DNA from 2 places in the Pseudoxanthomonas sp. F11 genome. Region 2 is predicted to be linked to the other one. Evidence: predicted binding sites of a transcription regulator. Region 2 holds the regulator's gene; the other holds the start of a gene.

Region 1 (3,401 bases), on a different contig from region 2:
GTGGAAGTGGACGGCATGGGCGTCGGCCGGTGCGCAGGGCGGTCGCGGCAGTATGCCAGCCGCGCCTCGCGGTCGACCACGTGGCGAGCGGTGAAAACGCCAAGGGGCGACCGCATCGCGATCGCCCCGTGGTGGTCTCAGCCGGAAATGGACGACAGGCTCAGAACAGCTCCACCGTGCCGGCGCCCATGTTCTGCTGCGCCACCGGCTTGTGCGGCGGCCGCTCCCATTCCGTGCGCTGGTCGCGCAGGCGGTTGCCGATCAGGCGCAGCGCGCTGAGCAGCTCGTTGTCCGTCGCGCCGCCGGAGCGGTGCAGCAGTTCCTGCAGGGCGACGGCTTCCTTATTGATGGTGGCCAGGCGCTCCAGGTGCGTCACCGCACTGCCCAGCGACTGGGTGGCGATGTCTTCGAACTGCAGCGAACGGACCGCATCGGCCACGCTGGCGTCGATGGCGTGGCCGCACATCGAGACCTCGCGCATGCCATCGCCCAGCGAGGCGTTGATGGCTGCGACCTGGCTCAGCATGCCGGCGGCTTCGGCACGCGCCTCGCGGGAGCGGTCCAGGTCGCGCGAGGCCATGTGGGACACGGTGTCGCGCACCTTGGCGATGGATTCCTTCGAGCTGTGCGCCAGCTTGCGGATCTGTTCGTTGAAGGCGGTGGAACGCTCGGACAGGTTGCGCACCTCGTCGGCGACGACGGCGAAGCCGCGGCCGGCCTCGCCGGCGCGGGCCGCTTCGATGGCGGCGTTCAGCGCCAGCAGGTTGGTCTGGTCGGCGATCGACTTCACGTCCTCCAGCAACGAGAAGATGCCGTCCAGGTGCTGGGCCATATCATCGATGTGGTGCACGGTGGTGCCGCTCTGGCCGGCCACCTGCTCCAGCGCTTCCACCAGTTGCTCCATGCGCTGGCTGGCGTTCTGGGCGAAACGCGCCACGTCCACGCCTGCGCGGTCCCCGTCGCCGTTGCGGTCGATGATGCGGGCGATGGCCGCGCTCTGTTCGCGCGACTTGCGGTTCATCGCGTCGAAGCTGCCCCCGAGGCTGCCGACGGCCTCGCGGATCAGTTCGCGGGCGCGGTCGATCTCGTGGCGCGAGCCTTCGATCTCGTTGTTGACGAAGCGGCGCAGCTCGCTCAGCAGCGCATCCTGTTCGCGCACGACGCTGGCATGCTCCGGCGAGATCTGGTGCGAGTTGACGACCGACAGCCAGGCGAAGATCAGCCAGGCCAGGGTCAGCGATGTCAGCAGGGCCCACTGCAGGGCGTTGGGCCAGTCGAGACCGACCGACAGCGGGAACAGCAGGGTCAGGATGAGGGGTGCCGCCAGACGAACCAGGATGCGCGAGTACATGGGTGCTCTCTGATGAAGCTCACTGTGGAGTATCGGCCGTGCGGAACGGCTCTTTAGGCGGGAAATCCCATGGTTTCGCGCGAACGGATGATCTGTGACCGTCGTTGCTGCTTTCTGTCGGAGCGACGTGAGTCGCGACCGCGGCCTGCGAAAATCCTGAATGCAGATGGACAGGGATTCTTGCCCGGTAAGGCTCCTTGCCTGAATCGCGAGCCAGGGCAGCTTCGACCGTGCGGTCGCGACTCACGTCGCTCCTGCAGCAGGCCCGCAGTGGGGATTCCGGAGACTCAGGCGATCGCCGCCGCCAGGTCCAGCAGCCGCTGCGCGATGCGTTCCAGCGGTACGGTTTCCTTGGCCGCGCCCAGCCGCATGGCCGCGCCGGGCATGCCCCAGACCACGCTGGTGGCTTCGTCCTGCACCAGGGTGGGCGCGCCGGCCTGGCTCATCTCCAGCAGGCCGCGGGCGCCGTCGTCGCCCATGCCGGTCAGGATGGCGCCGACCGCGTTGCCGCCCGCGCTCTGGGCGACGGAACGGAACAGTACGTCCACGGCCGGCTTGTGGCGGTTCACCGCCGGGCCGTCGTCGATGCGGCAGCGCCAGCGGGCGCCGTCGCGTATCACGCGCATGTGCTGGCCGCCGGGGGGAAGGTAGGCGTGGCCGGGCAGGATGGCTTCGCCATCGGTCGCCTCGCGCACGGCCATGGCCGAATGGCGGTCCAGGCGTTCGGCGAAGGCGCGGCTGAAACCGGCCGGGATGTGCTGGGTCAGGACGATGGCGGGCGCGTCGGCCGGCATCTGCTCCAGCACCACGCGCAGGGCCTCGGTGCCGCCGGCGGAAGCGCCGATGGCGATCAGACGGTCGGTGGTGCGGAAGCGCAGCGCCGGCGGCGCCGGCAGCGCGGTGTCCAGCCCAGTGCGCGGCGCGCTGGTGCGGGCCAGCGGGCGCACGCGCGCCTTCGCGGCGGCCTTGACCTTGGCGATGATCTCGTCGGCGTAGGCCTGCAGGCCGCTGGCGACGTCCAGCTTGGGCTTGGAGACGAAATCCACCGCGCCCAACGCCAGCGCCTGCAGCGTGGTATCGGCGCCGCGCTCGGTCAGCGAGGAGATCATCACCACCGGCATCGGCCGCAGGCGCATGACGTTTTCCAGGAAGGCCAGCCCGTCCATGCGCGGCATTTCCACGTCCAGCGTCATCACGTCCGGGTTCAGGCGCTTGATCTTGTCGCGCGCCAGCAGCGGGTCGGCGGCGGAACCGACGACCTCGATGGCGGGGTCGCGCGACAGGATCTCGGTCAGGATCTGGCGTACCACCGCCGAGTCGTCGACGATCAGCACGCGGCAAGGGGTCGTACTCATCAGAACAGCTCCACGCCCCCGGTGACCGGGGCCTTGGACAGGCGGGCGCGGGCAGCGGACTCGGCGGCCAGCACTTCGGCATCGTGCGCGTGCGGCAGGCGCTGGACGACGGCGCGCCCGGTCTGCGGGAAGTACCAGACCTTGCGCGGATGGATGCCGCGCAGGTCTTCGGCCATCACCGGGATGCGCTCGGCATCCAGATAGCGGCGCACGAATTCTGCGTTGCGCGTGCCTACCGGATTGCTGGTGAACCCCTTCAGCACGTTGGCGCCGCCGAACACCTTGGCTTCCAGCCGGTTGCGTGCCGCACCGCGCTTGAGCAGGTCGTTGATCAACAGTTCCATCGCGTAGCTGCCGTAACGCGCCGGCGCACCGTCGCCCACGTTGCCGTCGGGGAGCAGGAAGTGGTTCATCCCGCCCAGTTTGAGCAGCGGGTCGCGGATGCACGCGGCCACGCACGAACCCAGCACGGTGACCAGCGCGGTGTCGTTGTCGACCACCAGGTACTGGGTGGGCAGCAGCTTGGCCGCTTCGGTCTTGAAGCGGGCATCGTGGTACCGCATCACGCGGCCATCGGCGAAGGCGGCAGCGGCGGCACTCATGCGGCCGTCCCGGCGCGCCGGTACAGCGTGCGCCCGCAGGGCTGGATGATGTCCGCCGCGTGCAGGTAGTTCTCCGAGTGCCCGGTGTACAGC
Region 2 (3,401 bases):
TCGCCGGTGCGCATGCAGGCGATGGAGCTGATGGAAGACTACGGCTTCGACGCCGGCATCACGCGCGACATCGCCCTGCAGATTCCCGCCGACACCGAGGCCCATCGCGGTCGCGGCCTGATGCTGGGACTGCTGTCGAAGAAGTTGCCCGTCACCGAGGCCGATCCGCTGGAAACCGGCGGCGTGGTCGCCCTGGTCGGCCCCACGGGGGCCGGCAAGACCACCACCATCGCCAAGCTGGCGGCCTGCTTCGCCCAGCGCCACAACGCGCGCGATGTGGCCCTGGTGACCACCGACACCGTGCGCATCGGTGGCCGCGAGCAGCTGCACGGCTACGGCCGCCAACTGGGCATCGCCGTGCACGAGGCCGACAGCGCACAGGGTCTGGCGTTGGTGCTGGAACGCCTGCGCGACTACAAGCTGGTGCTGATCGACACCGCCGGCCTGGGCCAGCGCGACCGCAACCTGGTGGGCCAGCTCAACTGGCTGCGGGCGTCCGGCCAGGTGCAGACCCTGCTCTGCCTGCCGGCCAATTCCCATTTCGCCGACCTGGACGAAGTCGTCCGCCGCTTCAACACCGTGCAGCCGCAGGGCGTGGTGCTGACCAAGCTGGACGAAACCGGTCGCCTGGGCAGTGCGCTGTCAGTGGTCGTGGACCACCAGCTACCGATGGCCTGGGTGACCGACGGCCAGCGCGTGCCCGACGACCTCCATCGCGCCAACAGCGCCCACCTCGTGCTGCGGCTGGACCAGCTGCGCCGCGAAGCCGACGAACCCTGCTCGACCGAGGCCACCCATGTCGCCTGACCCCCTGCTGCAGACCAACCCCCGCAGCACGCCTCCCCTGCCCGGCGCCTTCCATCCGGTGCGCGTCATCGCCGTGACCGGCGGCAAGGGCGGCGTGGGCAAGACCAACGTATCCGTGAACCTGGCCGTGTCCCTGGCCGAAATGGGCAAGCGCACGCTGCTGATGGACGCCGACCTGGGCCTGGCCAACGTGGACGTGCTGCTGGGCCTGTCGCCGAAGTTCACCCTGGCCGACCTGGTCGCCGGCCGCTGCCAGCTGGAAGACGTGCTGCTGGAGGGCCCCGAGGGCCTGATGGTGGTGCCGGCGTCGTCGGGTTTCCGCCACATGGCCGAACTGACGCCCGCCGAACACGTGGGCCTGGTCCATGTGTTCTCCGAACTGCAGCGCGCGCTCGACGTGATGGTGGTCGATACCGCCGCCGGCATCACCGACAGCGTGCTGACCTTCTGCCAGGCCGCGCAGGACACCGTGGTGGTGGTCTGCGACGAGCCGGCCTCGATCACCGACGCCTACGCCCTGATCAAGGTGCTGGCGCGCGAACGCGGGCTGGACCGCGTGCACGTGATCGCCAACATGGTGCGCGACCCCAACGAAGGCCGGAAACTGTACGAGAAGCTCGCGCGTGTCTGCGAACGCTTCCTCGGCGACGTGGCCCTGCACTACCTGGGCGCCGTGCCGCAGGACGACTGGCTGCGCCGCGCCGTGCAGCGCCAGCAGGCGGTGGTGAAGGCCTATCCGGGCAGCCCGTCGGCGCGCGCGATCGCCGAGATCGCCCGCACCACGGCGCGCTGGCAACCCCCGGTCGGCGCCCGCGGCAACGTGGAGTTCTTCGTGGAACGCCTGATCCAGCGCGGGGTGGCCGCATGAACACCGCCGCCGCCCAGTACCGCGCGGTGCAGCGCACCGCCGCCAACGACGTCATCGCCCAGCATGCCGACCTGGTGCGCCGCATCGCCCACCATCTGGCTGCCCGCCTGCCGGCCAGCGTGGAGATCGACGATCTGATCCAGGCCGGCATGATCGGCCTGCTGGAAGCCTCGCGCAGCTACGACGCCGAACAGGGAGCCTCGTTCGAGACCTACGCATCCATCCGCATCCGCGGCTCGATGATCGACGAGATCCGCCGCGGCGACTGGGTCCCGCGCTCGGTGCACCGCCGCGCCCGCCAGGCCGCCGCCACCGTGCGCGAGATCGAGCAGCGCACCGGCCGTGCCGCCATCGCCACCGAAGTGGCCAGCGCCATGGACATGCCGCTGCCCGAATACCTGCGCCTGATGGAGGACGCGGCGCGCGGCCAGGTGCTGAGCCTGGAATCGCACATCGACGACCATGGCGAACCCAACACCGCGCGCACCGGCGGTCCGTCGCCGCAGCAGCACCTGGAACGCAGCGAGTTCCGCCAGCAGCTGGTCAAGGCGATCGGCCAGTTGCCCGAGCGCGAACAACTGGTGCTGTCGATGTACTACGAGCAGGAGCTCAACCTGAAGGAGATCGGTGCGGTGCTCGGCGTCAGCGAATCGCGCGTCTGCCAGATCCACGGCCAGGCCATGGTGCGCCTGCGCGGCCGCCTGCAGGTGTTCGAGAAGGCGGACGCGGGGCTGGGCGACGACGAGTGACCCCGGACGATGCATACCTGTAGGAGCGCCCCCGGGCGCGATGCTCTTGCTCGAATTCCTGGGAAAAGCATCGGGCCCGAGGGCGCTCCTACAAAGGCGACGTCGCTGGCTCCCTAAACCTTTCCCTACCCCGGCCGATATCGCCACCAGACCCACCGTCCACGCAGCACCGGAGCACCCGTGACCAACAAGAACATGCGCATCCTGATCGTGGACGATTTCTCCACCATGCGCCGCATCATCAAGAACCTGCTCAACGACCTGGGCTATACGAACACCGCCGAGGCCGACGACGGCAGCACCGCGCTGACCGCGCTGGCGCAGGGCAGCTTCGATTTCGTGGTCACCGACTGGAACATGCCGGGCATGACCGGCATCGAACTGCTGAAGGCCATTCGCGCCGACGACCGCTTCAAGACCCTGCCGGTGCTGATGGTCACCGCCGAAGCCAAGCGCGAGCAGATCATCGAAGCCGCGCAGAACGGCGTGAACGGCTACATCATCAAGCCCTTCACCGCGCAGACGCTGGAAGAGAAGCTGGGCAAGATCTTCGAGCGTCTGGGAGCGGCCGCCTGATGAATGCCGTCGCCGATGTGGGTACCGCCCGCGCCGCCCTGGTGGAGAAGCTGCAGCACGCGCTCGACGCCCTGGAACAGGGCGACGAAGCCGGCTGGCGCCAGGAACTGGACGCGATCGCGGCCTGGCGCACCCAGCCCATGATGCAGGGCCTGGGGCGACTGGCGCGCGAACTGGCGCAGACCCTGGGCGAACTGCCCCCCACCGGTGCCGGCGAGCTCGACGACGCCTGCGCGCGCCTGGACCACGTGGTCGAGATGACCGAACAGGCCAGCCACACGACGCTGGATCTGGCCGAACAGTGCCGCGGCTACGCCACGCAATTGAAGGGCACCGATCTGTCGCCCGAACAGGCTGCGTTGGTGGACCGCATCGGCAAGGGCCTGTCCGAGATGGCGCTG

Evidence for each region. The regulator FliA, encoded in region 2, starts transcription of late flagellar genes. The targets are predictions, from matches to a motif close to TAAAGTTTNNCNNNCNNNGGCCGATAA.
Region 1: a site for FliA is predicted at 1,381-1,407, ahead of V8246_RS14735 (methyl-accepting chemotaxis protein). Genes of this name have one in related genera too.

Annotation. Positions count from the first base shown of each region.
Region 1 is NZ_JBANLZ010000004.1:406,677-410,077, forward strand. Features, by position in the region: gene V8246_RS14730 (histidine kinase) at 1-116, opposite strand, end outside; gene V8246_RS14735 (methyl-accepting chemotaxis protein) at 161-1,351, opposite strand; gene V8246_RS14740 (chemotaxis response regulator protein-glutamate methylesterase) at 1,639-2,709, opposite strand; gene cheD (chemoreceptor glutamine deamidase CheD) at 2,706-3,308, opposite strand; gene V8246_RS14750 (CheR family methyltransferase) at 3,305-3,401, opposite strand, start outside.
Region 2 is NZ_JBANLZ010000006.1:180,850-184,250, forward strand. Features, by position in the region: gene flhF (flagellar biosynthesis protein FlhF) at 1-807, shown strand, start outside; partial or broken gene V8246_RS16890 (MinD/ParA family protein) at 863-1,675, shown strand; gene V8246_RS16895 (RNA polymerase sigma factor FliA) at 1,672-2,424, shown strand; gene cheY (chemotaxis response regulator CheY) at 2,620-3,000, shown strand; gene V8246_RS16905 (protein phosphatase CheZ) at 3,000-3,401, shown strand, end outside.